DNA from 4 places in the Alcanivorax sp. NBRC 102024 genome. Region 2 is predicted to be linked to each of the others. Evidence: predicted binding sites of a transcription regulator. Region 2 holds the regulator's gene; each other region holds the start of a gene.
The links. The regulator sigma-54, encoded in region 2, starts transcription at its own class of promoters, with help from an activator protein. The targets are predictions, from matches to a motif close to TGGCACNNNNNTTGCTNT.
Positions count from the first base shown of each region.

Region 1 (7,338 bases), on a different contig from region 2:
CTTGCTGACGGATCAACTGGGCGACGCCGTCGAAACGCTCCGGGTGCCGCGGCACCAGCACCAGCAAGGTCTGCGGCGCCGTTTCCAGCAACGCCTTGTGCGCCGCCAGTACCGGCTCATCTTCCCCGGGGTGGGTACTGGCGGCGATCCATACCGGGCGTTCACCAATCATCGCGCGCAAGGCGTCCGCCCCCTGACGCACGGTGTCGTCCAGTGTCATGTCGAATTTCACGCTGCCGATGGCATGCACCCGTTCCGGCCAGGCCCCCAGGGCCACATAGCGCTCCCGTTCCACCGGGGTCTGCACGGCCAGGGCATCAAAGCGGGCCATCATCGGCCGCACCAGGCGGGGAAACTTGCTGTAGCCCCGGTAGCTTTTCTCCGACAGGCGCCCGTTCATCAGCATCAATCTGGCACCGTGACGTTTCGCCGCTGCACACAGGTTGGGCCACAGTTCGGTTTCCAGCACGATCACCATTTTCGGATCAAAAGCGCGCAGAAAACGGTTCAATGCCGTGGGCAGCTCCCAGGGGCAATACACATGGGTCACCCGATCGCCGAACAGGGCTTTCACCCGCTCCGAACCGGTGGGTGTGGTGGTGGTCACCAGCAGCGGCATCTGCGGATAATCCGCCAGCAACCGCTCGATCATCGGCACCGCCGCCAGGGTTTCCCCCACCGACACCGCGTGCACCCAGAGACTGTTTTTCAGGGTCCCGGGGCGATACCCCCAGGCCATGCGCTCCTTCCAGCGCTGACGGTAGGCCGGCGCCTGCCGCCCCCGCAGCCACAGCCGCAGGAACAGAAAAGGAAGCAGTAAATACCAGATGACAGAGTAAAAGGTTCGCATAGGGTTTCTTGTGTCGGACGTCGGACGCCGGACGTCTGAGGTCCGGCCCGTCTATGCTAGCATAGCGGCAACTTTCTCCGATGGTGAGCCATGAGCAACTCCCCTCTGAAACCCGACATTCTGATCTTCGGCGGCGGCATCGCCGGCCTGTGGCTGATCAACCGGCTCAACGCGGCCGGTTACCAGTGCCTGCTGCTGGAAACCGACACCCTGGGCGGCGACCAGACCCTGGCCAGCCAGGGCATTATTCACGGCGGCCTCAAGTATGCCCTGGGCGGCAACCTGTCCAGCGAGTCGGAATCCATCGCCGCCATGCCGGACCGCTGGCGCGCGGCCATGGCCGGCAACGATCCGGTGGACCTGCGCCAGCTGCAGGTACTCAGCGACACCCAGCACATGTGGTCCAGTGGCTCAGTGGCCTCGCGCATGACCAACTTCTTCGCCAGCAAGATGCTGCGCGGGCGCATCGAAAAGCTGAAGCGGGACCATTTCCCCTCCGCGCTGGCGGACAAGGCCTTCAAGGGCAATGTCTACAAGCTGGATGATCTGGTCATCAACACCGAATCACTGATCGACACCCTGGCCGCGCCGGTGCGTGAACGCCTGCTGGCCTTCGACAGGGAACGCGATTCTCTGGAATGGGGAGAGCAGGGATTGAAGGCGGTGACTGTCAATGGCCAGCGTATCGAGCCGACGTTGACCATCCTGTCCGCCGGCAATGGCAACCCGGCACTGCTGGACGGCGCCCACCAGGCCCGCCTGCTGCCAGAGGAACACAGCCAGCTGCGGCCACTGAAAATGTTGCTGGTGAAACACGATCTGGGGCACCGCCTCTATGCGCACTGTGTCGGCACCAGCAACAAACCGGTGCTCACCGTCACCACCCATGACTGCCCGGACGGCAAGGTGGTCTGGTATCTGGGTGGCGACCTGGCGGAACGGGGCGTGGAACGCAGCGATGAGGAACAACTGGCCGCTGGCCGCGACGAACTGAAACACCTGTTCCCCTGGCTCGATTTCAGCCAGGCCCAGTTCGCCGTTCTCAACGTAACCCGGGCCGAACCGAAACAGCAGGCCCTGGTAAAACCGGATAACGCCTACGCCCACCGCGACCACAACCTGATCGTGGCCTGGCCCACCAAGCTCACCCTGGCCCCGGACCTGGGCGACAGAGTGATGGCATTGGTGGAAGAGAGCGGGCTGAAACCAGGGGCACCGTTAACGATGCCGGAAACGCTGGAAAAAGCCCCCATGGGCGTGCCCTATTGGCACCGCTGTTTTTGATTTCCCTCCGTAGGAGCGAGCGTCGTTGGCGGCGCGATTCCGTGCGTGGTTAATCGCGCCGCCAGCGACGCTCCTACGGCAAGACGAACAAGGAAGCTTTCATGGCCTTCATGCGCCCGCTGGGCAACACAGGATTGACCGTCAGCGCCCTCGGTCTGGGCACAGTGAAAATCGGCCGCGACAAGGGCGTGAAATACCCCGGTGCCTTTACCATTCCCGATGACGCGGCAGTGATCGATTTGATCGCCCAGGCCCGGGACCTGGGCCTGAACCTGATCGACACCGCACCGGCCTACGGCCGCAGTGAAGAACGGCTGGGGCAACTGCTCCGGGACCGCCAGCACTGGGTTATCGTCACCAAGGTGGGCGAGGAATTCGATAATGACAGCGGCGACAGCCACTTCGATTTCTCCCCGCAACATGTGCGTGCCTCAGTGGAACGCAGTCTCAAGCGGCTGAACACCGACTACCTGGATTGCGTGCTGGTGCATTCGGACGGGAACGATCTGGATATCCTCGAGAGGGGCACACTGGATGCCCTCAACGATCTGAAGAAGGCGGGCCTGATCCGCGCCACCGGCATGTCCACCAAGACCGTGGCCGGGGGTATCGACACCCTCAGACAAGCAGACGTGGCCATGGTCACCTACAACCTGGCCCATGACGAAGAAGTGCCGGTCATCGAGCACGCCGCCAGTCACCACAAGGGCATTCTTATCAAGAAGGCCTTTGCCAGCGGCCACCTGTGCAGCGAGGGACAAGACCCGGTACAGGAAAGCATGAACAAGATCCTTGGCACTGCCGGCGTCGGCAGTATCATCGCCGGCACCATCAACCCGCAACACCTGCGGGAAAACGTGGAAAAAGCGCGCCGGGCCTGTGAATAACAACAAAAAAGGAGCCACTATGCGCAGACTGCTCAGTATCGGATTGCTACTTCTGGCCGCCAGCAGTCAGGCTGACAAGGTCTTACTCCTGAAAACGCCCCCCAGCGGCTGCCAGCCCGGTGACACTGTCTCTATAGAAACCGGCGGCAAACTGCAGGGCTTGCTGTTCAGCGACGCCTGGATCGAAAACAACGCCAAAAAGAAACTGCTCAAGGCCATCAAAAAAGCCGACGGCAACCGGGCGGTATTGAAAGACCGGCGTGTCTTTCTGATGGATAACCATCACCGTGGCATTCAACGCATGGAGCTGGAAGCCTGGACCTGGCGCTGTGAAGAGTCGGATAGCAGCAGGTAGTCAACACGACTTGCCGGCAGCGCTGTTTTGCAAGCTGCCCTCACCCCACCGCTTCGAAAAGCGGCTCGCCCAACATCACCGACGCGGCCTGATGCCCCTGCCAATACCCCTGCTCCAGCTTTTGGCCATGGGTGGTCAAGCGGCTGACCGGAAAGCCGCGGTCTGGCGCAATCACTGTGAGTCGGCAATCCTCGGGCGGGTTCTCGATGAACGCCAGTGCGTCATTGTAGGTTTGCGAGCGTTTCCGCATACCGGCATATAACCCCGGCATTTCCCTGACCCAGGGTTTCAGTAGTGGTGCCAGCGGGCTGGGTTTCTTGCGATACCCCTGATGCCGTGACAGCACCACGGTGATATCCCTGGCGCCCTGTTCATAGGCCCAGCGCACGGGAATGGAATCGCCCACCCCGCCATCGGTCATGGGATGCCCGTCCACCGTGGGAAATTGCCGGTAGGCAAAAGGAATGGAACAGGACGCTGTCATGATCTCGTCCAGGTTGTCCGGCGTCGCGTGGTGATAACGTGGCTCGCCATCCTCCACGGAAGTGGTCACCACCCATAGCGGCGTCTGCGATTGCCAATACCGGTCCAGACTCAGCGGCACATCCCGTAAGGATTGATGCCACAGCCAGTGCACATCACACAAATGACCGCCGGCCATGAAGCGCTGCCAGTTGATGAAATCCGGGCGGCAGGCATGGTCGGTAATGATGCGCCGGTTGCGGCCATGATCTCCGGCCAGGTAACCGATCAGGTTGGTGGAACCGGCGGATACGCCCACCGCAAAATCAAACTCCCGGTAATCTTTCTCCAGAAAGGCATCCAGCACCCCGGCGGCAAAAATGCCGCGCATGGCACCCCCTTCCACGACCAGAGCCCGCGAGGACATATCCGTCTCCTGTTTAATCTGACACCTTGATTCACTTTGCCAAAGCCAGGCCGAGAGCGGAAATAACCCCTCCCTGTTCCCGCCATCGCCGTCGCCCATGGCGACATCTTGCACAACGCAACCTTTTGCACTGTTACGGCGCAGCTGCATCAGCGTGACGCACACCAGCCTGACAAATCCCACCAACCTGGTCAGCCCTTCGACATTTAATTTATGTAAAAACAATTACTTAAATTTTTTCTGTCTGTTTGGCACCGGGTTTGCACTAGTCCGCATACCAACTTGTATACAAACAGGTGTGCTAAACGAATGATCGGCTGGACTCTTCGACAATGGCAGGCGGCCTACCGCAGCGGTGACCTCACCCCGCTACAGGCCATGAAACAACTGGCGGCACTGCTGCACGACAGCGAGCGCGCCCTGTGGATTCACCTGCTGGACGAGTCCTCCCTGGTCGCCCAGGCCGAGGCCCTGACTGACCCGTCCCTGCCTCTCTACGGCATTCCCTTCGCGGTGAAAGACAATATTGATGTGGCCGGTATGCCGACCACGGCGGCCTGCCCCGCCTTTGCCTACACAGCGCAGGAAGACGCCACCGTGGTCAGACTGCTGCGCGACGCCGGCGCGATTGTGGTGGGCAAAACCAATCTGGATCAGTTTGCCACCGGACTGGTCGGCACCCGCTCCCCTTACGGGGAAGTGCCCAACCCGTTCAACGGCGACTACCTCAGCGGCGGCTCCAGTTCCGGTTCGGCGGTGAGCGTCAGCCTGGGGCTGGTGCCCTTCTCGCTGGGCACCGACACCGCCGGCTCCGGGCGGGTACCCGCAGCCTTTACCAATATCGTCGGCCTGAAACCCAGCCGCGGTGCCATCAGCACCCGAGGCGTGGTGCCCGCGTGCCGAACCCTGGACTGCGTCAGCGTGTTTGCGCTGAATGTGGAAGATGCCCGGACCATTTACCGCCTTATCGGCCAGTTCGATAGCGACGATGCTTTCAGCCGTCCGGCGCCGTCACGGCAGAAAACCGGACTGCCTGCACGACCGAAGCTGGGGATTCCCCACGATCTGCCCTGGTTCGGTGACCACAAGGCGAAGGCGCTCTGGGAACAACAACTGGAGAGCCTCAGCAGTCTTGCCGAGCTGGTTACCGTGGATACCACCGTGCTGCAGGATGCGGCAGCCCTGCTGTATCAGGGCCCATGGGTAGCCGAGCGTTTCTCTGTCACTGACACCCTGTTGCAGGAAACACCACAAGCCCTGTTACCGGTGATCCGTGACATCCTGGAACCGGCGGCACAGATCAGCGCCGTTGACAGTTTCCGCGCCCAATATCGTCTGGCCGAACTCAAACGTCAGTCAGACAACCTGCTGGCCGGTGTGGATGCCCTGCTGCTACCCACCACCCCGGGCATCTATACCCGCGACGCGGTACGCAACGATCCCATCACCCTGAACAGCCAACTGGGCACCTGGACCAACTTCGTCAACCTGCTGGATCTGTGTGCCCTGGCCCTGCCCGGCGGTTTTCGGGACGACGGCCTGCCCGGCGGCATCACCCTGATTGCCCCCGCCTGGCAAGACCATGCCCTGGCGGAATTCGGCCAGCGCTGGCAACAGCACCAGCCCTGGCTGGCCGGCGCCACCGGTCAGGCACTGCCGGCACCGGAAAAAAATGCCGCCAGCGATAACCATGATGATTCCATCACCGTGGCGGTGGTCGGTGCCCACCTCACCGGCATGCCACTGAACAGTCAGCTGGTGGAACGCGACGCGGTGCTGCTGGAAGCCACCCACACCGCTCCCTGCTATCGCCTCTATGCCCTGGCCAACACGGTGCCTCCCAAACCCGGGCTGATCCGCAACGAAAAAGACGGCGGAGACAGCATTCCCATCGAACTGTGGCAAATGCCTATCGAACACTTCGGCAGCTTTGTCGGGCTGATTCCTGCCCCCCTTGGCATTGGCAGCCTGGAAACCGTGGATGGCCGCTGGGTGAAAGGATTCATCTGCGAGCCCTGGGCCATCGACGACGCCACCGACATTACCGAACTGGGCGGCTGGAGAAACTACATCGCCGCGCTGAACAAGAAGGAGTCCCTCTGATGTTAACGAAAGTGCTGATCGCCAACCGGGGTGAAATTGCGGTGCGTATCTGTCGCACCCTGAAGCAGATGGGCATTGCCTCGGTGGCGGTCTATTCAGAGGCGGATCGCAACAGCCAGCACGTCAGCGTGGCGGATGAAGCGGTATCCCTGGGCGGTCAGACCGCCGCAGACAGTTATCTGAAAACCGACCTGATTCTGCAGGCCGCCAAAGACACCGGCGCCGAGGCCATTATTCCCGGCTACGGATTTCTTTCCGAAAACGCCGAGTTTGCTGAAGCCTGCGCCGCCAACGGCATCGCTTTTGTGGGCCCGACCCCGCAACAACTGCGCGAGTTCGGCCTCAAGCATGAAGCCCGTGCCATCGCCGAAAAAGCCGGCGTGCCACTGGCCCCCGGTACCGACCTGCTGCAAAGCCTGGACGACGCCAAACAGGCCGCACTGCAGATCGGCTACCCGGTGATGCTGAAAAGCACCGCCGGTGGTGGCGGCATCGGCCTGTCCCGCTGCAACAACGAAGACGAACTGGTCGCTGCCTTTGAGTCGGTAAAGCGGCTCGGGGAAAGTTTCTTTTCTGACAGCGGCGTTTTTATCGAGCGTTTTGTGGCCCGGGCCCGCCATGTGGAAGTGCAGATCTTCGGTGACGGTAACGGTACCGTGCTGGCCCTGGGCGAGCGCGAATGTTCCCTGCAGCGTCGTAACCAGAAAGTGGTGGAAGAAACCCCGGCGCCCAATCTGCCACAGGCGACCCGGGAACAACTGCACGCCAGTGCGGTGCGGTTGGGCCAGACCGTGAAATACCGCTCTGCGGGCACGGTGGAATACATTTACGACGACGAGCGTGATGAATTCTATTTCCTGGAAGTGAATACCCGCCTGCAGGTGGAGCACGGCGTCACCGAATCCGTCTTCGGCGTGGACCTGGTTCAGTGGATGTTGCAACTGGCCGGCGGCGAACGTCCGCCACTGGA
Region 1 is NZ_BDAS01000007.1:170,471-177,808, forward strand. Features, by position in the region: gene waaA (lipid IV(A) 3-deoxy-D-manno-octulosonic acid transferase) at 1-850, opposite strand, end outside; gene A0251_RS12410 (FAD-dependent oxidoreductase) at 941-2,134, shown strand; gene A0251_RS12415 (aldo/keto reductase) at 2,236-3,021, shown strand; gene A0251_RS12420 (hypothetical protein) at 3,041-3,376, shown strand; gene A0251_RS12425 (patatin family protein) at 3,417-4,265, opposite strand; gene atzF (allophanate hydrolase) at 4,575-6,368, shown strand; gene uca (urea carboxylase) at 6,368-7,338, shown strand, end outside.
Region 1: the regulator sigma-54 is predicted to act here: its motif matches at 4,515-4,532, upstream of atzF (allophanate hydrolase).

Region 2 (7,338 bases):
CCACCGCCACATCGGCATCGTCAAAACCGGCTTCGACCAGTGCTTTTACCTCTTCCGGATTCATGCTCGCTCCTCATCGGGGCCGACAGCGGCCCGAACAGCGAGGAGCGGGATTAACCCGCTCCTCGGTGAAAACGGCAATAATACGCGAGCCGACGCCCCCTTGCCACGGCGGCACCGCCGGAAGAATCAGCTCTTCGGGTCGCTGTCCTTGATACCCGCATCAATCTTGGCGTCTGCAGACCAGTTGTCGATCACCTTGTCGATGTCGTTGTACTGTTGCATGCCCTGGGCGAACTGGCTCTGGAAGGTATCGCGCAGATCCAGACCGTTCACGTAGACATTGATTACCCGCCACTGGCCATCACGCAGGAACAGGGTGTAGTAGATCGGTACCGTCTTGCCGGAGTTGGTCTTCACCTCCATGCGTACCCGGGCATAATCGCCTTTGCGATCCCCTTCCTGCATGGGCAGCGTAGTAATCTTCTGGCCTTCATAGAGGGTAATACCGGAGGCATAGGTATTGATCAGGCTATTCTTGAACACGTCCAGAAACCGGTACTTCTGTTCCTTGCTGGACGGCCCGAAGTAATCGCCCATCACCATTCGGGTGATACGCTTGAAGTCCACCAGATCGCCAAGCTCCTCGCGCACCAGCTCCTTGGCCCGGTCCGGATCAGCCTCCAGTTGCTCCCGCTCCGCCTCGATACGGGAGGTCATACGCTCCACCGCTTCCATCACCACCTGCCGCGGATCGCTGTCCGCCGCCGCCAAAGAGGCCATGGCGGTAAACACCATTGCCAGCCAGATCCGGATAACACGCTGCAAATGCATAGAAAACTCCCTGTTAATGTCCGGCGGTTTTACGGTTTTATACCGCTGATGTCCAGTAACACACTGAACCGCATCTGCTTTGTTGGAGTCACAAGATGTCCCAACGGTTCCAAATGAAACAGAATTCGGGTCAACGAGGCGTCCTCAGCAATGTATAATCGACCTCGACCAGAGGAGAGATGAATGAGTCACGATCACATCGACGTGGGCCGGCGGGTACTGGACATCGAGGCCAGAGCCGTTGATTGCCTGAAAGACAGCCTGGATGACAGCTTCTCCGCCGCCTGCGACCTGATGCTGGCCGCCCGCGGACGGGTCATTGTCACCGGCATGGGGAAAAGTGGCCACGTGGGCAGCAAACTGGCCGCCACCCTGGCCAGCACCGGCACACCTTCTTTCTTTGTGCATCCGGGGGAGGCGTCCCACGGCGACCTGGGCATGATCACCCCGGACGATGTGGTGCTGGCCCTGTCCAACTCCGGAGAAACCGCCGAAGTACTGGCCATCCTCCCGGTCATCAAACGCAAGGGCACCGCCCTGATTGGCATGACCGGCCGGCCACAATCTGCCCTGGCGCAGCTCTCCGATGTGCACCTGACCGTGGCGGTCAGCGAAGAAGCCTGCCCGCACAATCTGGCCCCCACCTCCTCCACCACAGCGGCCCTTGCCATGGGCGATGCCCTGGCCATCGCCCTGCTGGAAGCCCGTGGCTTTACGCCCGAAGATTTCGCCATGAGCCACCCCGGCGGCAGCCTGGGCCGTCGCCTGCTATTGAAGGTGGATGACATCATGCACGCTGGGGAACAACTGCCGGTGGTAGCCAGTGGCGCCTCGCTCAGCGAAGCGCTACTGGAAATGACCCGCAAGGGCCTGGGCATGACAGCCATCACCCGGGAGGACGGTACCCTGGCAGGCATCTTCACTGATGGCGATCTGCGCCGCATGCTGGACCGCAACATCGACATCCGCAAGGCCACCATCGACGAGGTGATGGTGGCCCAGCCAATCACCATTGAACCTGGCCACCTGGCCGCAGAAGCCCTGCAGATCATGGAAAGCCGCAAGATCAACGGCCTGATGGTTTGCGACCAGGACCGCAAGCCACTGGGTGCCTTCAATATGCAGGACCTGCTGCGCGCGGGGGTGGTGTAAATGCCAATGCAACTGTCTTCCATTGATGCCCAGAAACTGCGCCTGATGGCCTTCGATGTGGACGGAGTGATGACCGACGGACGCATCTACTTCAGCCCGGACGGCGAGACCCTCAAAGTCTTTAACACCCTGGACGGCCACGGCTTGAAGAAACTGGCCGCCAGCGGCGTGACCCTGGCCATCATCACAGGCCGCAACACTCCCATGGTGGCCAAACGCGCCGCCGACCTGGGCATTAACCATCTGATTCAGGGCCGCGAGGACAAGGGTGTCGCCCTGGCCGACCTGGCGAACCAGCTGGGTATTGCCGCCAGCGAAACCGGCTATGCCGGCGATGACGAACCAGACGTGAGCGCCCTGGAATGGGCCCAGCTCAGCTTTGCCCCGGCCAATGCCCATGATTGCGCCAAGGCGGCCGCCAACCACATTACCGAACGGCGTGGCGGCGAGGGCGCGGTGCGGGAAATTTGCGACGCCATCCTGACACAGCGGAGCCCGGCATGAAGCGCCAGGGCCTGCTCAGCGCCACCGGTGTCCTGATGCTGGGACTGGTGATGCTGATGACGCTCCACGAGTGGGATGACACTCTCCCCGGGCAGGAGGATGGCATCCTCACGGCACCAGCCATTGTTGCCAAAGACATTACGGCGCGGGCTTTTAGTGAAGAGGACGGCCGTCTCCAGTACTATCTGACCGCCAAAACCCTGACACAGTACGACCATAATCCACTCACGGAGATGCAGGAACCGGAGCTGGAAATGGCCAACGACAAGGGCAGCTGGACCATCGTTAGCGAGCAGGGCGTCGTCAAGGAAAATGGCGACCTGATCGTATTTTCCGGCGACGTGAAAGCCCGGAACCAGCAACAGAAGATTACCCTGGATACCCAGGAGCTGCGCTTTTACAGCGACACCAACATCGCCAGCTCTCCCGACAATGTGGACCTGGAATTTGAATCCGGCACCACCCGCGCGGGAGCGCTGGAGGCCGATCTCGACAAGGGCATCCTGACCCTTGAAAAAGGAGTAAAGAGTGAGTTTGACGCACCGGCTTCTTAGAACCATCGCCCTTGCCGCTGCCCTGCCGGTGACGGCGTTGGCGGCGCCTGCGCAAATGCCCGTGTCTGTCACCGCTGATTCCGGGCGCTTTGAGCAGGACGCTGGCAGCGGCCTGTATCGCGGCAATGTGGAGCTGATACAGGGCAAGCGCAAACTGTTTGCCGATGAAATGCGCCTGTTTACCCGTAATGGCGAACTGACTCGCGTGGAGGCCTCCGGCACCCCGGTACGCATGCAAGAAGGCAAGGACCTGCAGGCCCACGCCAACAACCTGGTCTACGACATCCGCAAACGCACCCTGGTGCTCACCGGTGATGCCTACATTGAACATCTGGGCAACACTTTCGAGGGCGCCCGGGTGGAATACAGCCTGGACTCCAAGCGAGTCGACGCCAGCAGTGAAGGCGACAAGCGAGTGAGACTGGTGATCCCCGCCGAGAACCAGACTCCTGGCACCGAACAAGCCCCACCGGCAGACGACAATGCAAACGGCGAGGCGCCTGTGGCGCCCTCCCCCGAGGCGGAGCCAAACACCCCATGAGCCATTTACGCGCCCACCACCTGGCAAAAAGCTACAAGGGCCGCCGGGTCATCGAAGATGTGTCCCTGGATGTGGAAGCCGGCCAGATCGTCGGCCTGCTCGGGCCCAACGGTGCCGGCAAGACCACCTGCTTCTACATGATCGTAGGCCTGGTGGAAGCCGATGCCGGGCGCATCGACATCAACGACGCAGACATCACCCATCTGCCCATGCATGGTCGCGCCCAGCGCGGCATCGGCTACCTGCCCCAGGAAGCCAGCATCTTCCGCCGCCTGACCGTGGAAGAGAACATCATGGCGATCCTGGAAACCCGCAAGGATCTCAGCAAGGCGGAACGTCACGAGCGCATGGAAAGCCTGCTCAAGGAATTCCATATCACCCACATTCGCGATTCCCTGGGCATGAGCCTGTCCGGCGGCGAACGGCGCCGGGCGGAAATTGCCCGCGGCCTGGCCACGGACCCGGATTTCATTCTGCTGGATGAGCCTTTCGCCGGCGTGGACCCGATTTCCGTGAACGACATCAAGGGCATCATTCGCCACCTGAAAGAGCGCGGTATTGGTGTACTGATCACTGACCACAACGTGCGTGAAACGCTGGATATCTGCGATACCGCCTATATCGTCAGCGCCGGCCATATCATCGCCTCCGGCGATGCAGACACCATTCTGGGCAACCAACAGGTGCGGGATGTGTATCTGGGGGCGGATTTCAGGCTGTAAAAGGCAATTAATAGTTAATAATGAATAATTAATAGCTACGCGACAGCCGATTGCACTGTTTGCAAGCGATTAGGCCGCGCCCAAAGCATGAGCGCGGCCTCTTACCTTGAAAAAAAGACAAGCTATTCCGCGACGTTATTAATTATTCATTATTAACTATTAATTGCCTCCCCTAGCACAGAACCACCATTGGCACAAATATTGCTTGCCTTATAGATAGGCTGTTATTCTCAGGTTTTGGGGACCAATCAGCCTGAGCAGTATGAAGCCAAGCCTACAACTACAAATCGGCCAGCAGCTGACCATGACACCGCAGCTGCAGCAGGCCATTCGCCTCTTGCAGCTGTCCACGCTGGACCTGCGCCAGGAAATTCAGCAGGCAGTAGAAAGCAATCCGTTGCTGGAGCTGGCTGACGATTTTGGCGACGAATCCCTGCCTGACACTGACGAAGACCGTCAGGACGAGCAGGAGCTGGATACCGAACGGGAAGATGCCCTGGAAGAGTTCGTGGACGACGAACCAGGCATTGAAACGGAATGGGACGATGTCTATTCCGGCCAGACCAGCAGCGCCTCCGCCGCCCTTCCCGACGATGCCGACGACTGGCAGCAACGCCATAGTGTGGCCGGCAACCTGCAGGACCACCTGCTCTGGCAACTGAACCTGACTCCCATGAGCGATGTGGACCGCATTATCGCCATGACCATCATCGAATCCCTGGACGATCGCGGCTACCTGACCGTGTCCGTGGACGACATCGTGGCGATGATGAATGCTCAAGAGGACCTGCTCACCGAAGGCGATGAACTGGAAGCCGATGAGGTACTGGCGGTGCAGCATCGCCTGCAGCAATTTGATCCGGTGGGCGTGGCCAGTCTCGATCTGGCCGACTGCCTGCGCGTGCAGCTGCGCCAACTGCCCACGGACACTCCCTTCCTGGAGTATGCCCTGGCCCTGCTGGGGCATCTGGAGCTACTGGAAAAACACGACTATGCCGCCCTGCGGCGGGTCCTGCAGATCAGCGAGGAAAATCTGCTTGATGCCCTCTCCCTGCTGCGCACTCTGGATCCTGCCCCCGGTGAGCAGATCGGGGAAAGCCAGGTGGATTACGCGGTCCCGGACGTGATCGTGCGCCAGCACCAGGGCCACTGGCAGGTGAGCCTGAACGAGGAGGTGCTGCCCAAGGTCAACCTGCAGCAGCAGTACGCCGCCATGGCCCGCAAAGCCGGGGGAGAGGATGGTCAGTACCTGCGCAACTGCGTGCAGGAGGCCAAGTGGTTCATCAAGAGCCTGCAAAGCCGCCACGACACCCTGCTGAAGGTGGCCACCCGTATTGTTGAAGTCCAGCAAGACTTCTTCGATTATGGGGAGGAGGCCATGAAACCCCTGGTTCTGGCCGACATTGCCGATGCCGTCGAGATGCACGAATCGACCATTAGTCGGGTCACCAACCAGAAATACATGATGACACCCCGCGGCGTCTTTGAGCTGAAATATTTCTTCTCAAGTCACGTGGGAACAGACGGCGGCGGTGAGTGTTCCTCCACCGCTATTCGTGCCATTATTAAGAAGCTGGTCGCTGCAGAGAATCCCCGCAAGCCGCTCAGCGACAACAAGCTGGCAAGCTTGCTGAATGAGCAGGGAATCAACGTGGCGCGCCGGACAGTCGCCAAGTACAGAGAGGCGATGAGAATACCGTCATCCAGCGCCCGCAAGCGTTTGGTGTAGGCGCCGGGACGGCCCAAGAGCAGGTAAAGGAGCCAGACATGCAAATTAATATCAGCGGTCATCACCTGGAAATTACCGACGCTTTGCGAGCCTATGTGGGAGACAAGTTTTCCCGTCTTGAACGGCATTTCGACCAGATTACCAGTGTCCAGGTGATTCTTTCCCCGGAACCCAAGACCCACAAGGCGGAATCCACTATCCATATCTCCGGGGCTGACGTCTTCGCCACCGCTGAGGCAGTGGACATGTACGCTGCCATCGACAAGCTGACGGACAAGCTCGACCGCCAGATTCTCAAACACAAGGAAAAGGCCGTCAGCCACAAGCACGGCCACTGACCCCAAAGCGACAATTATGCGAGTTCGCGAACTACTCACCGAAGCACGCACCCATAATCAGGTGCAGGCCAGCAGCAAGAAACAGCTGCTGGACCAGGTTGCGCAGCTGGCTGCGGCCGGCTGCGACAGCCTCAACGAACAGGAGGTCTTCGACGCCCTGGTAGCCCGGGAAAAGCTGGGCTCCACGGGCATCGGCGAAGGCATCGCCATTCCTCACTGTCGTCTCGGTCACTGCCAGCAACCCATCGGGCTGCTGCTGAAACTGTCCACTCCCATCGATTTTGATGCCGTTGACGGTCGCCCCGTGGATCTTGTGTTTGTGTTGCTCGTTCCCCAGGAAAACCCGGAACAGCACCTGAAAACCCTCAGCCACCTGGCCTCCCTGTTCAACGACGACGACTACCGTGCCGAGCTGCGACTCAGCAAGGACAATCACCACCTGTATCACACTGCCGTGGAATCCGAAGCGGAGCTGCGACTGGCATCATGACATTACCCATCAAGCTTTCGGGCATAGTGCGTCAGAGCCACCGCCCCTCCTCTGCTGACCGTGGATGCCTGCGTGTGGTGTATGACAGAGGCGCGGTGCAGCCATGAAACTCACCATCATCAGCGGCCGCTCCGGCTCGGGAAAGACCACGGCCCTGCAGGCCATGGAAGACCAGAACTACTATTGCGTCGACAACCTGCCGGCAGGCATGTTGCCCACTCTTGCAGAGCAGCTGAGCCAGGGAGAGCTGCCCATTGAGCGGGCGGCGGTAGGCATTGATGCCCGCAACCTGCCTACCCAGTTGCTGGCTTTTGACGCCATTCTGGATGCGCTGCATCAGCAGCAGGTCAAGACCGAAATCATTTATCTGGATGCGGACGACAGCACTCTGCTGAAACGCTTCAGTGCCACCCGCCGCCGGCATCCCCTCGGCGCGCAACAGGGCTCACTGGAATCCGCCATCCAGCATGAACG
Region 2 is NZ_BDAS01000005.1:97,425-104,762, reverse strand. Features, by position in the region: gene A0251_RS09940 (BolA family protein) at 1-64, opposite strand, end outside; gene A0251_RS09935 (phospholipid-binding protein MlaC) at 190-834, opposite strand; gene A0251_RS09930 (KpsF/GutQ family sugar-phosphate isomerase) at 1,018-1,986, shown strand; gene A0251_RS09925 (HAD family hydrolase) at 1,987-2,490, shown strand; gene lptC (LPS export ABC transporter periplasmic protein LptC) at 2,487-3,044, shown strand; gene lptA (lipopolysaccharide transport periplasmic protein LptA) at 3,019-3,585, shown strand; gene lptB (LPS export ABC transporter ATP-binding protein) at 3,582-4,307, shown strand; gene A0251_RS09905 (RNA polymerase factor sigma-54) at 4,570-6,036, shown strand; gene hpf (ribosome hibernation-promoting factor, HPF/YfiA family) at 6,075-6,374, shown strand; gene ptsN (PTS IIA-like nitrogen regulatory protein PtsN) at 6,391-6,864, shown strand; gene rapZ (RNase adapter RapZ) at 6,968-7,338, shown strand, end outside.

Region 3 (7,338 bases), on a different contig from region 2:
GTGTTGATCGCCCTGGCATTCCGGGAAACCCAGGTTATCTGGGGGGTGTTGTTGTTTACCTTTATCACTGCCATCGGCCTGTCAGTGCGCTCTTATCTTGAGCACTTGAAGCTTCAGCTGCTGGCGCGGTTGTCCATTGTGCTCACCTTTGTGGTGATAGTGATGGCGGTGATCAGCCTGCTTGGCTACAAGCTGGGTGTGTCTTCGGGTCTGTCCGTGGCGCTGTTCCCCATGGTCATTCTCACCATGGTGATCGAGCGGATTTCCATCGTCTGGGAAGAGCGGGGCGGTTCCCAGTCCCTGAAAGTGGCGCTGGGCACCCTGGTTGCGGCGGTGTTGTGCCACTTGTTGATGGTGTGGCAGCCCCTGGTGTATTTCGTCTTTACCTTCCCGGGCGTGTTGCTCTGTCTGGCGGCGGTGATGGTCTTGATGGGGCACTACCGGGGCTACCGGCTCACCGAGCTGATGCGCTTCCGGGCCATGGTGGAGCGCTGACATGTTCTGGTCCAAGACCCGCAAAGCACTGCGTGCCCGTGGCGTGATGGGTATCAACCAGCGCAACGGCGATTACATTCTGCGCTATAACAAGCGCAGCCTGTATCCGCTGGTTGATGACAAGTTGCAGACCAAGCAGATGGCGCTGGATGCGGGCATCCGGGTGCCGGAACTGTACGGTGCCATCGCCACGGAGCAGGGTATTTCCACCCTGCACCGGGTGGTGGAGACCCATCGGGATTTCGTCATCAAGCCGGCCCAGGGGGCGGGCGGTGACGGTATCATGGTGATTGCCGATCGCTTTGAAGATTATTTCCGTTCTGCCTCCGGGCGCATCGTGACCACCGAAGAGCTGGAACATCATATTTCCGGGATTATCTCCGGCATTTATTCCCTGGGCGGCCACCGTGACCAGGCCCTGATCGAATACCGTGTGCGTTCTACCGAGCTGTTCAATCGCATCAGCTTCGAAGGGGTGCCGGATATCCGCATTATCGTGCTGCAAGGCTACCCGGTGGCGGCCATGCTGCGTTTGCCCACCCGCCAGTCCCAGGGCAAGGCCAACCTGCATCAGGGGGCGATCGGTGTGGGACTAGACCTGTCCAGTGGTGTGACCCTGGGGGGCACATGGCACAACCAGAAGATCGAGCGGCACCCGGATACCGCCAATGCGGTGGCGGGTCTTACCGTGCCTGACTGGGAAGAATGTCTTGAGCTCGCCGCTCGCTGCTATGATCTCACCGGCCTGGGTTATCTCGGTGTGGATCTGGTGATGGATCGGGAGTTCGGGCCGATGATGCTGGAGCTGAATGCCCGTCCCGGGCTGAATATCCAGATTGCCATGGATGATGGTCTGCTGCGTCGCTGCCGAATTATTGAGGATCACCTGGACAGGCTGGGCAACACTCGTCGCCCGGCGGCCGAGCGTATTGCCTTTTCGAAAACCCACTTTGCCATTGCTGGCCCTGTGCCGGTGAGCGAGCCGGCTCCCCCTGTCACCCCCTGATCCCCTGGCCGCGTTTTTCTCCCTCCCATAACAGCGTGATCAGTGGGTCGTCAGGGTCGCCCAGCACACTGTAGAAGCGGTAGTTTGCCCGCAGGCTGTTGCCATCGTCGCGGATATCCAGGGTCACCAGGCCATGGGTGGCGCGGGTGAAGCGTTGGTTGTCACTGGGCGGGCCCAGGTCATTGTTGATACTGGCGGAGCCGGAGATCAGCTGCCGGGTGCCCTGGTATTCCCCCTCGTCGGAGAGAATGTGATCGTGGCCGCCCAGCAGCAGGTCCAGTCTGCCAATCAGCTTGCTGTTGAGGTGCAGTTGAATCATTTCCCCGGCATTGCCATGGGAGCCGGAGCTGATCATGGGGTGGTGGGAAAAGGCCATGCTGAACCCGCATTGCCGATCTTGTGCGGTCTCCATGGCCTGTGTCAGCCAGGCACCCTGGCGTCGCAGGTAATACCATTTCTCGAACCAGGTGGTTTCCAGGCTGAAGGCGCAGGCGTCTGGCCATTGCTCGAAATAGTAGTAGTGAGGGAAGTGGATCAGCGGGTGTTGCCGGGCCACCTCCAGCCAGGCCTCGGCATTCTGTTTCCAGTCATGATTGCCCAATACCAGATAAACCGGGATGCCGGCATCCAGTGCCGGGCCCAGTGGGGCGAAAAAGCGACTTTCCAGTAGGGGGTCTTCCGGACCCGTGATGCCGTCCGGGTAGACCAGATCCCCCAGATAGCGGATCTGGTCGCAGTTCAGCTTCACCAGCGCTTGCCCCACTGCCAGGGAGGGGGCATTGCCCCAGCCTCCGTCGCCAATGACGCAAAGGCGCTGCCCCGCCAGTGGCTCCTTGTGCATTAGCCAGGGGCCATGGGGGGTATGCCACCACCAGCCAAGGCTGGCTGCAGCAATCAGCAGGGTAAGTAGGCGCAGCAGTTGTCGCAAACGAATGGGCTCCCGGGCCGGTCTGAAGCCCAATTGTGCTGTGCTGATATGACCCTGAAGTGACATACCCCGGGTGTGAAGGGTGCGTCAGGAGTGCGTGATTGCTATACTTCGCCGCCCATTTTTTGAGCGCCAATCAAGGCAGCAGGTTTTTTCACATGACGTCTTCGGTAACTGAGTCAATCCAACCGATCAAGCGCCGCGCTATCGCTCTGGTGTCTGGCGGGCTGGACTCCATGCTGGCAGTGAAAGTGATGCAGGAGCAAGGGATCGAGGTGGAAGGCGTTAATTTCTTCACCGGCTTCTGTGTGGAAGGCCATACCCATGCCATCCGCAAGAAAGACCAGAACAAGGAAAAGCGCAACAATGCCCTGTGGGTGGCTGAGCAGTTGGGCATAAAAATGCACATCATTGATATCTCCGAGGAGTACAAGGATGTGGTGCTCAACCCGAAACATGGCTACGGGGCCAATCTGAACCCCTGCCTTGACTGCAAGATTTTCATGGTCAATCAGGCCACCCTGATGATCAACAAGGCGCGGGAGTTGGCCGGTGACCGGGGATTCGATTTTATTGTGACCGGCGAAGTGATTGGCCAGCGACCCAAAAGCCAGCGCAAGGAAACCATGCCGATCATCAGCCAGGAGTCCGGGGCGGATGACCGCTTGCTGCGCCCGTTGTGCGCCAGAAACCTGCCTCCTACCCTGCCGGAGCGCGAGGGCTGGGTGAATCGCGAAGCGCTATACGGTTTTACCGGCCGTAACCGCAAGCCGCAGATGGCGCTGGCCAAGGAGTTTGGGCTGGATGATTTTGCCCAGCCTGCCGGCGGCTGCTGTTTCCTCACCGACGAATCCTATTCCAACAAGCTGGCGGATCTCTGGAAGGCGCGTAACGAGCGCCGCTATGAACTGGATGACATCATGCTCTTGAAGGTGGGGCGCCATCTGCGTCCGCAGCCCCACTACAAATTGATCATCAGTCGTGAGGAAGGGGAGAACCGTTTTCTGGAAGGTTACCGTTACCAGTTCACCAGCATTACCACGGTCAGCTGCCCGGGGCCCCTTGCGTTGGTGGATGGCAACTTCGAGAGCGAAGCTGAGCTGCAGCAGGCCGCCGCTATTGTTGCCCGCTATTCCAAGGGCCGCTCCCTGGACGAGGTGACCCTGGAGGTGCGCAGCCCGGATGGCGTGGCACGCCAGGTGACCGTGGCGCCGGTGCAACCGGATGCGGTGCCGCTGGCATGGAATGTGGGGTAAATCAGTAACGAGAAGCAAGTCTCTAGGAGCGACAGGCAAAACCCGGGTTGCTCTTCGAGCCTCGCTTCTCGCAACTCGCCACTGACTTGTTCGTCTCTTTCTCCATGAATAGAACCGCTCCCTCAACACGCTGAAGCAGGTACGCTTTGATGATGACCGAAGCTCTTCATGAACTGGATGTGCGCCGCATGTTGTGCCCCATGCCGGTGATCAAGACGCAGAACAAGGTGCGCACTTTGGCGACTGGCGATTGCCTGCGAGTGGTCTGCACCGACCCTGGTGCACTGAACGATATTCCCGCCTGGTGCCGCATCAATGGCCATGAGGTGCTGGAAACCGGCGAGGCCGGCAACGAGGTATTTGTGGTTTTGCGGGTCGGGGAGGATAACGGTGCACTTTTTTAGTGCATAATAATGGTGCATCGCACCATATTAATGCGCTGTAAGAGTGTATGCTTTCCTTCGGTTGCGCGTTTAACCGTCAAATGCGCTAAAAAAGGGCTGGCATGGAACTTGCCTCCCTATTGGCAAAGCAGGCCTGGTGGCCGAGAATACCGGCTCTCTGTTCTGCCCTGATGCGGGGTGGGGCAACGAGTCAGAGACAAACCCGCTGTTCCTTAGGAGGACGCACGACAATGTCTGAAAAGACCCTCAAGCTGATTAAAGATAATGATGTGAAATGGGTGGACCTGCGCTTCACCGATAGCCGTGGTAAGGAGCAGCACGTAACCCTCCCCGTGGGTGAAATCGACGAAGATTTCTTCCAGGACGGCAAAATGTTCGATGGTTCTTCCATTGCCGGCTGGAAAGGCATCAATGAGTCCGACATGGTGATGATGCCGGATGATTCCTCCGCTGTACTGGACCCGTTCACTGACGTGGCAACCGTCAACCTGCGTTGCGATATCCTTGAGCCGTCCACCATGCAGGGTTACGAGCGTGATCCCCGCTCTGTGGCTCGTCGCGCCGAGGAATACCTGAAATCCACTGGCATCGCCGACACTGCGCTGTTTGGTCCTGAGCCGGAATTCTTCGTATTTGATTCCGTGCAGTGGAAATCCGACATGCAGGGTTCCATGTACAACATTCACTCCGAAGAAGCCGCGTGGGTATCCCACGAGGACTTCGAAGGTGGCAACATCGGTCACCGTCCGGGTGTGAAGGGCGGCTACTTCCCGGTTCCGCCGGTAGATAGCCTGCACGACCTGCGTGGTGCCATGTGTTCCGCCATGGAGCAAATGGGCCTGAACATCGAAGTGCACCACCATGAAGTGGGTACTGCGGGCCAGTGTGAAATCGGTGTTGGCGCCAACACTCTGACCGCCAAGGCCGACGAAGTGCAGATCCTCAAGTACTGTGTGCACAACGTGGCTCACGCCTACGGCAAGACTGCCACCTTCATGCCCAAGCCGCTGATCGGTGATAACGGTTCCGGTATGCACGTTCACGTGTCCCTGGGTAAAGATGGCAAGAACCTGTTTGCCGGTGACGGCTACGCAGGTCTGTCCGACGAAGCCCTGTACTTCATCGGCGGCATCATCAAGCACGCTCGTGCCCTGAACGCCTTCACCAACGGTTCCACCAACTCCTACAAGCGTCTGGTGCCCGGCTTCGAAGCCCCGGTAATGCTGGCCTACTCTGCCCGTAACCGTTCTGCTTCCATCCGTATTCCGTTCGTGAGCAACGCCAAGGCCCGTCGTATCGAGGCGCGCTTCCCGGATCCGTCTGCCAACCCGTACCTGTGCTTCGCGGCCCTGTTGATGGCAGGTCTGGACGGTATCAAGAACAAGCTGCACCCGGGCGATGCCATGGACAAGGATCTCTACGATCTGCCGGCTGAAGAAGCCAAGGACATCCCGACCGTGGCCCATACCCTGACCATGGCGCTGGATTGCCTGGAAGCCGACATGGACTTCCTGACCGAAGGCGACGTGTTCTCCAAGGATATGCTGGAAGGTTACATCAGCCTGAAGCGTGGTGAGATCGAGCGTCTCAACATGACTCCGCACCCGGTCGAGTTCGACATGTACTACTCCTGCTAATCTCCTTCGGGAAATCTGCAGAAAGAAGGCCCCCGCTAGTCGGGGGCTTTTTTTGTCTGTATGAGTCTGAAATAAGCGCAGAATTTGTGCATTTGGCCCTTTCTTGTGCCGGCTTGGCGGGTGAGAATCAAAGGGTGTTCAAGGGAGGCAATCATGAAGAATGCAGGAATGTTGCTGACTGCTTTGCTGGTGTGCTCTGGCGGGCTACGTGCCGAAACAGCGGTAGAGGTTGACGGGGAAGAGCCCAATGCATCGGCAAAGATATATCGGTCTGTCGACAAGAATGGCAATGTGATTTTCAGTGATCAGCCTGCAGAGGGCGCAAGCGCTTCCGAAGAGGTGCACCTTCGACCTCCCAATGCGGTGCCCATGAAGAGGGTCAAATTGCCTGAAGCTGAATCTCAGATTGAGGAGGACGAGCCGCCCGAAGGGTATCGTTCTCTTGTGATTACCCGTCCTGAGCCGGAAAGCACTATCCGTAATCAGCAAGAACCGGTAGTGGTCTCTGTGGATCTGCAGCCGTCCCTTCAGGGAGATGACCGACTGGTGCTTTTCGATAATGGGGAGGCCCAGCCAGGTATGGCGCTGAATACCGTTATTCGGGGTGCGCACACTCTCGTGGTCAAAGTGCTCAATTCTGATGACGAGGTTCTGATCAGCTCTGAGCCGGTGCAGGTGTATATCCATCGCAGTACGGTGCAGAATTTCCAGAATTCGCCTGGCAATGGGGGGCCGGGTGTTATTGGTGACCCTGCCAGCCGGGGTGGCGCTGCGGAAACGGGTGGATCCGCATCGTCAGGCGGTCCCGCCGGGGCCGGTGACCCGGCGGGGCGAGGAGATCCTGCTCGACCGTCTCAGCGGCGACCCATTCTGGCTCCCTAGTCCTGCACCATTATAGTGCAATCTTTCCTCTGATCTCGCTACACTCATCATCATGGGGCTGCGTTCTCTGCATTGAAGACCTATAGCCGTGCACCTGCGGCGTTGGCAGAGGTGGCCTGATAATTGCTTATGCCCTGTTATGGGCCAACAGTTGATGGGTGGTGTCACCTTGCACAAACGTTTACTGGATCACCTGCGCACTGCGGTGGTCATGCTGGATCACAAGCTGCAGGTCCGCTATCTGAATCCGGCGGCAGAGATGCTGCTTGCCACCAGCGCCAGCCGTGCCATGGGGCAGCCGCTGCCGGATTATTTTTTTGATGACGAAGAAGCCCGTGATGCCCTGCGCCAGTGCATCCAGGATGAGCATCCCTTCACGCGGCGGGAGGCTCGTCTTGCGGTGGCGCCGGGTTATGAAATTACTGTGGATTATTCCGTCAGTCCGATTAATGAACCCGGGCAGACCCTGAGCCTGCTGATGGAAATGCAGCCGCTGGATCGGCTGCTGCGCATCACCCGGGAAGAAGCGTTGATCCATGCGCATCAGGCGACCCGGGCGCTGGTGCGAGGGGTGGCCCACGAGATCAAGAACCCTCTGGGGGGTATCCGCGGGGCGGCTCAGTTGCTGGAGCGCGCTCTGCCGGACCCGGAGCTGACCGAGTACACCAAAGTCATCATCGATGAGGCAGACCGGTTGCGCACGGTGGCAGATCGTATGCTTGGTCCGCGC
Region 3 is NZ_BDAS01000002.1:188,754-196,091, forward strand. Features, by position in the region: gene A0251_RS04645 (inactive transglutaminase family protein) at 1-495, shown strand, start outside; gene A0251_RS04650 (alpha-L-glutamate ligase-like protein) at 497-1,501, shown strand; gene A0251_RS04655 (metallophosphoesterase) at 1,491-2,429, opposite strand; gene A0251_RS04660 (tRNA (5-methylaminomethyl-2-thiouridylate)-methyltransferase) at 2,588-3,685, shown strand; gene A0251_RS04665 (sulfurtransferase TusA family protein) at 3,835-4,089, shown strand; gene glnA (glutamate--ammonia ligase) at 4,320-5,726, shown strand; gene A0251_RS17130 (DUF4124 domain-containing protein) at 5,880-6,608, shown strand; gene glnL (nitrogen regulation protein NR(II)) at 6,748-7,338, shown strand, end outside.
Region 3: the regulator sigma-54 is predicted to act here: its motif matches at 4,187-4,204, upstream of glnA (glutamate--ammonia ligase).

Region 4 (7,338 bases), on a different contig from region 2:
CGCCGTTGCCGCACACATACAGGTTCCAGCCTTTCTCGGTGGCGATCACCCCCACATCCTTGCTTTGCGCTTCGGCACATTCGCGGGTACAGCCACTGACCGCCATCTTGATCTTGTGGGGACTGCGCAGACCTTTGTAACGCTCTTCCACCTGAATAGCGGTACCGACCGAATCCTTCACCCCATAGCGGCACCAGGTGGAACCGACACAGGATTTCACGGTACGCAGGGACTTGCCGTAGGCGTGGCCGGTTTCAAAGCCGGCATCCACCAGGGTGCGCCAGATATCCGGCAACTGCTCCACGCGGGCACCAAACAGATCCACCCGCTGGCCACCGGTGATCTTGGTGTAGAGGTCGTATTTCTTGGCCACTTCACCGAGCACGATCAGCTTGTCCGGAGTAATTTCGCCGCCGGCCACACGGGGCACCACGGAATAGGTACCGTCGCGCTGCAGGTTGCCCAGGAAGTAGTCGTTGGTGTCCTGCAGGCCCGCGTGGGGCTTCTTCAAGACGTAGTCGTTCCAGCAGGACGCCAACACCGAGGCTACCGTGGGTTTACAGATGTCACAGCCGTCACCGCTACCGTGTTTTTCCAGCAGTTCGTCAAAGGTGGTGATCTGACCGACTCGCACCAGGTGATAGATTTCCTGACGGGAATACGGGAAGTGTTCGCACAGGTGGTTGTTCACTTCCACACCGCGTTTTTCCAGTTCGCTGTCCAGTACCTGTTTCACCAGTGCCGAACAACCGCCACAGGTGGCGGAGGCCTTGGTGCAGGATTTCAGGTCGCCAACGGTCATGGCACCGCCATCAATGGCCGCGCACAGATCACCTTTGGAGACGTTGTTACAGGAACAGATCTGGGCGCTGTCAGGCAGGGCATCGGCCCCCAACAACGGCGCACCATCAGAGACCGGCGCCACCAGGGCGGCAGGGTCACCGGGCAGGTCCATCTCATTCAGACAAAGCTGCAACAGGTTACCGTAGTCGTTGGCATCCCCCACCAGTACCGCACCGAGCAGTTTCTTGCCGCATTCACTGATCACCGCCTTCTTGTAGATGCCGGCGGTCTGATCCATGAACACGGTGCTGCGCGAACCAGGGGTATTGCCATGGGCATCACCAATGGACGCCACATCCACGCCCATCAGTTTCAACTTGGTGCTCATGTCCGCACCGAGGAACTGTTTTTCCTGCTTGCCCATCAGATGTTCGGCCGCGATCTCCGCCATCTGGTAACCCGGTGCCACCAGGCCGAAGATGCGCCCTTCCCACAGCGCCACCTCACCGATGGCATAGATGTTGTCATCGGAGGTGACACAGTGATTGTTCACCACAATCCCGCCTCGCTCGCCGATTTCCAGTTCACAGGCGCGACCCAGTTCGTCCTGGGGACGAATCCCGGCAGAGAACACAATGACATCGGTTTCCAGATGTCTGTCTTCACCAAAATTCATTCGATGATTGCAGCTTTCCCCGTCGACAATATCCCGGGTTCCGGTGTTGGTGTGCACAGTGACACCCAGCTCCTGGATCTTGTCCCTGAGCAGGCCACCCCCAAAGTCGTCCACCTGCACGGCCATCAGGCGCGGCGCGAACTCCACCACATGGGTTTGCAGACCCAGATCATGAAGGGCTTTTGCCGCTTCCAGACCCAGCAGGCCCCCCCCCACCACCGTGCCGACCTTGCCATCCTTACTGGCGGCGATAATGGCATCCAGATCCTCAATGGTGCGGTAGACGAAACAGTTGTCCCGGTCGTTACCGGGAATCGGCGGCACAAACGGATAGGAACCGGTGGCCAGCACCAACTTGTCGTAACCCAGTGTCTCGCCGGTATGGGTGGTCACCGTACGAGCGACACGATCAATACCGTCCGCCTTGGTATTGAGCTTCAGCGTGATGTTGTGCTGATCAAAGAAACCTTCCGGCACCAGCGACAGGTCATCGGCAGTCTTGCCTGAGAAATAGCCGGTTAGTCCCACGCGGTCATAGGCCGGCAGTGGCTCCGCGCACAATACGGTAATGTCGAAGTGCTCGCGGCCACCCTGGGCTACCAGGGACTCCAGATAACGTTGACCCACCATGCCGTGGCCAATAAGTAGAAGTTGTTGCTTTGCCATAAGGCTCACCCTCGCGGTGCATGACTGACACTCACCACTGAGCAAGCCCTGTGCCAACTTGATAACCCCATGTTTCCAATAGATTTATTGGGTTTTTCTGGCAATAAATCCAAAAAAACTGCTTTCTTTTAATGCGTTCATGCACGAGAAAAATGCATTTTTTCGTGCACTGCCATGGCACAAAAACGCTCCGCAATTGCGCACAGGGATTGTCTGATTGCGGCTGCATTTCATTTTATTTTATTGAAAACAGTCACTTACCAAGGTGGCACAGGAGTTGCTCAGATCAGCCCGTCGTTAACCGCCCATGCATGGAGAAGTCATGAGCGATCAAAAGCTGAATCTGTTGAACCTGTCCGCGCCGCGTATCCGCCTGTTGCACCTGAGCTGGCTGGCGTTCTTTATTACCTTTGTTGTCTGGTTTTCCCATGCGCCATTAATGGGGCACCTTCGGGAAGCCTTCGATTTGAGCCCGGACCAGATAAAGGCGTTGCTGATACTTAACGTGGCCCTGACCATTCCTGCACGGGTGATCATCGGCTCACTGGTGGACCGCTTCGGTCCCCGACTGGTGTTTGGCTCACTGTTGATGCTGGCCGCGCTCCCCTGCTGGGCCTTCGCACTTTCCACCAGCTATGAACAGCTGGCGGTCACCCGTCTGCTGATGGGGTTTGTGGGGGCCGGCTTCGTGGTGGGCATCCGCCTGATCAGCGAGTGGTTTCCGGCCCGGGAAGTGGGCCTCGCGGAAGGCGTTTACGGGGGCTGGGGCAACTTCGGCTCCGCTGCCGCGGCGATTACCCTGCCCTCCCTGGCTCTCCTCTATGGCGGCGAAAACGGCTGGCGCTGGGCCATTGCCACCACCGGTGCCGTGTCCTTCCTCTATGGCACCTTTTTCCTGTGGCGGGCACGCAACACGCCCCAGGGGGCGTCCTACTTCAAGCCGAAGAAAGCCAGCGCCCTGGAAGTGAGCAGCAAGAAGGACCTGTTCTTTTATCTGGCCATGAGCCTGCCGCTGTACATTGCCCTGCTTGTCATCGTCTGGCGCCTGGGCCCCACCAACCTGAATCTGTTTGGCCAGACCACCCAGTTACTGTTGGCAGCACTGATTATCAGCCTGGCCGTGATACAGCTCGGTCAGGCCTGGCGGGTCAACCGTGATCACCTCAAGGAAGGGGTTCCTGAACACGACCGCTACAGTTTCAAGCAGGTGGCGATTCTGGACCTGGCCTACATGGTGACCTTTGGCTCCGAGTTGGCAGTGGTGTCCATGCTGCCGCTGTTCTTTACCGATACCTTCAGCCTGAGCGCGGTCACCGCCGGTCTACTGGCCTCCGGCTATGCCTTTATGAACCTGGTCGCTCGTCCCGGTGGCGGCTGGGTCTCCGACAAGTTCGGTCGCAAGAAATCCCTGGCGATCCTGCTCTGCGGGCTGATGGTGGGTTACGGCCTGATGAGCCAGATCGGCAGCAGCTGGCCCATTGCCCTGGCGGTGATTGCGACCATGTGCTGTTCCTTCTTTGTGCAGGCTGGCGAAGGGGCCGTATTTGCCACCGTGCCGCTGATCAAGCGCCGCCTTACCGGTCAGATCGCCGGTATGGTGGGTGCCTACGGCAATGCCGGCGCCGTGATCTTCCTGACCGTGCTGACCTTTGTGGATCCGTCCACCTTCTTCTTGGTGATTGCCGCCAGCGCGGCCGTGGCCCTGGCCGCCGTGCAGTTTCTGGATGAACCCAAGGGGCATATTGCGGAAATCGACGAAAAAGGCGACGTTCAGCTTATTGAGGTGGGCTGAGTCTCTCCGCCACGTCATACACAGGAGTTTTGATCATGGATGTAGCCAGCGCCACCGCTACCGCTCCGGAAGCCGCCGCCGAACCGGACCTGCACCCGCAGGTTCGCATCGGCCAATACAGCGATCCGGGGCCCAAGCTGCATAACCAGGATGCTCTGGCCATGCAGATTCCCGAGGGCCCACTGTTACGTACCAAGGGTATTGTGGCCGCCCTGGCCGATGGCCTGTCCAGTGCCGGTGCCGCCCGGGAGGCGGCGGAGTCCTGCGTACTGGGATTCATCAATGATTACTACGCAACGCCATCGCTGTGGAGTGTGCCACGCTCTGCACAGCGGGTGCTGGAAGCGCTGAATCGCTGGCTCTGCCGTCAGACACTGGCCGGCGAGAGCCACCTTTGCACCCTGTCATTGCTGATTCTTCGCTCACGCACGGCGCATCTGTTTCAGGTGGGGGATTCCCGCATCTGGCGGCTGCGTAATGAGCGACTGGAATGCCTGACCCGGGACCACAGCCGTATCATCGGTGACAACCGTCAGGTGCTTACGCGGGTGATGGGCGGCGATACCCGCCTGGATGTGGACTACAGCAGCAGCGACTTGCAGGTGGGCGATGTGTTCCTGCTCACCAGTGATGGGGTCCACGGTTTCCTGTCACGTTCCCGCATGCAGGGCATCGTCCGCGCCAGTGGCCAGCCGGAGGTGGCCGCCCGCAGCCTGGTAGAAGCGGCCCTGGCCAGTGGCAGTGATGACAACCTGAGCTGTCAGGTACTGCAGGTGGATGGCCTGCCGGACGCCAGCGCCGACGAAGCCCTGCGCCAGCGCGGCAGCCTGCCGTTGCCGCCCCCGTTAAGCCCGGGTATCCGCCTGGACGGTTTCACCGTGAAGCGGGAGCTTTACGCCAGTGTGCGCAGCCATCTGTATCTGGTGGAGGATGACAGTGGCAAACCCTCGGTATTGAAGACGCCGTCGGTAAACCTGGAAGATGACCGGGATGCGCTGGAGCGCTTTGTCATGGAAGGCTGGGTGGGCCAGCGACTGCGCAATGCCCACCTGCTGCACACCCTGCCGCTGCCGGACAACCCCAGCTGCCTGTATCAGCATCTGGAGTTCATTGACGGCGTCACCCTGCAACAGTGGCTGAAGGAACATCCGGATGTGGCCGTGGAAGAAAAACTGTATCTGGCGGACCAGTTGCTCAACGGGGTCCGCGCCCTGCACCGGGCCGATGTGATCCATGGCGACCTGAAGCCGGACAACATCATGGTGGATACCCGCGGGCTGGTTCGCATCGTGGATTTCGGGAGTTGCCATTGTCGTGGCATGGAGCAACACAATGCCGGCATTCCCCTTGGCACCCGGGATTACAGCGCCCCGGAACTGCTGGATGGCGTCGCCCCCAGCGAACAGAGCGATCTGTTTTCCGTGGCGGTGATCATTCATGAAATGCTCACCGGATCGCTGCCCTGGCAGGGCCGCTACGAAAAGTCCGCCCATCGACCCCTTCCGCCCCTGCAGGGCCACAACGCCTTCGTGCCCCTGTGGATCAACAACGTGCTGCAGATCGCCCTGCAACACCAACCCAAACAACGCTTCACCGATGCCGCCGAATTCCGCGATGCCCTGCGCCGCCCGGTACGCAGCCGCAAACCGGTCATCGACAACGACATCCGGCAACTGCGCATCTGGAAAGGCATCAGTATTGTGCTGGGGGTGTTGTTGTTGATTAGTGTGGCGACGAGATAATTAATAATGAATAGTTAATAATTAATAATGCGCGATACCGGATGATCTTGTGTGCAACGCATGAGGCCGCGCCCATATCCTGGGCGCGGCCTCATGCGTTTCTGTTACGACGACACACTTATCGCGCAGCTATTAATTATTCATTATTAACTATTAATTACCCTAAGCTGCCCAACTCAAATCGCCGACCATTGCTCTCCACAAACAGCTTCCCGTTTTCCTCAACCGCCCAGTCCACCAGCTGATAGAACGCGGACCGTCCGATCAGGGCTTCCAGGTTTTCCCGGACCAGCAGATACGGTGACGGTTCGCCGGTTTGCGGGTCGGTTTCCACCCGCAGGGGATGGTTGTCGCCGGCGACCACATGGCTGCCCACATTGGTGGTGAAGACCAGTTTGTTGACCCCGCCCTCTTCCACACGCTGCACTTCCACCGCCACAAAGGGGGCATCGTCCACCTGGATGCGCAGTTTTTCCACCGGGGTAATCAGGAAGTAGTCATCGCCTTCGCGCAGCAAGATGGTGGAAAACAGGGCCACCATGCGTTCACGCTGGATGGGGGAATTCTGATAGTACCAGGTGCCATCCCTGGCAATACGCATGTCGATATCCGCATGGCGCTCCGGCTGCCACTGGTGCACCGGCGGCAGGCCGCTTTCATCCTTGTCCGCTTTCTCCAGGAGTGCCAGCAGTTCTTCCGCCTGTTTCATCGCGGCCCCCGTTGGCCCTTGTTGCCCATGCGGATGCCGATCTCGATCAGGAAATCCAGGAAGTCGTCCTTGTCATCGATGAGCTTCTGGTAGAACGGGGATTCCATCAACGCCACCGCCCCATGGGCCAGCGCCCAGGCGGAGCAGATATGGTAGATCGGGTCCACATCTTCCAGGGAGCCTTCGGCAATGCGCGCCTTGACGATATCCGTCAGGCGGGCAAAGTTGGCTTCGCGAATGCGGTGCAACTTGTCCACCAGCTCCGGCAGGGCATGATCCTTGATCACCTTGTTCTCAAGGCGGTCGAACAACTGGTAGCGCTTGGGGTCACTGATCCGGAAACGGAAATACTCCCGCGCCAGTCTCTCCTTGTCGTCGCCACCGGAAATGCTCTGGAACACCTCAGCCAGATCCTCCTCATAACGGAGCATCAGCAACAGGTAAATCTCGTTCTTGGTCTCGAAGTGCTTGTAGATGGTGCCCTTGCCGATACCGACCCGGTCAGCAATCATTTCCACGGTCACACGGTCTTCGCCCTCTTCCAGAAACAGTTCAAGGGCTGCATCGAGAATCTGTCGCTCCCGTTGACGAAATTCCTGCGCCTTGCGCGTGGCTTTTTCCAGGTCACCCATCAATTTCTCCTTCGAACCCGTCATACCAGACGTAAGGACGGTTTGAGAAACCTCTGATCAGAGGCTCCTAACTCCCGCAATTCTAACGTATTCCCTTTTTATAAACACAGGCTTGTATTGATGGAAATACCACAGGGGTTAGCATAGCGTCATGACACACTCGCCCAGCATGGAGGCATCATGGCTCACCCGGAATTTCCCCACCGTGAAGACCTGCTTTACCTGAACCATGCGGCGGTGGCGCCCTGGCCCGCACGTAGCCGCCATGCGGTGGCGGAATTCGCCCGTCAGAACTGTGAGATCGGTGCCCGTGATTACCCCCAGTGGCTGAAAGTGGA
Region 4 is NZ_BDAS01000004.1:311,076-318,413, reverse strand. Features, by position in the region: gene nirB (nitrite reductase large subunit NirB) at 1-2,125, opposite strand, end outside; gene A0251_RS09375 (NarK family nitrate/nitrite MFS transporter) at 2,448-3,917, shown strand; gene A0251_RS09370 (bifunctional protein-serine/threonine kinase/phosphatase) at 3,953-5,659, shown strand; gene A0251_RS09365 (DUF1285 domain-containing protein) at 5,817-6,368, opposite strand; gene A0251_RS09360 (TetR/AcrR family transcriptional regulator) at 6,365-7,000, opposite strand; gene A0251_RS09355 (aminotransferase class V-fold PLP-dependent enzyme) at 7,181-7,338, shown strand, end outside.
Region 4: the regulator sigma-54 is predicted to act here: its motif matches at 2,392-2,409, upstream of A0251_RS09375 (NarK family nitrate/nitrite MFS transporter).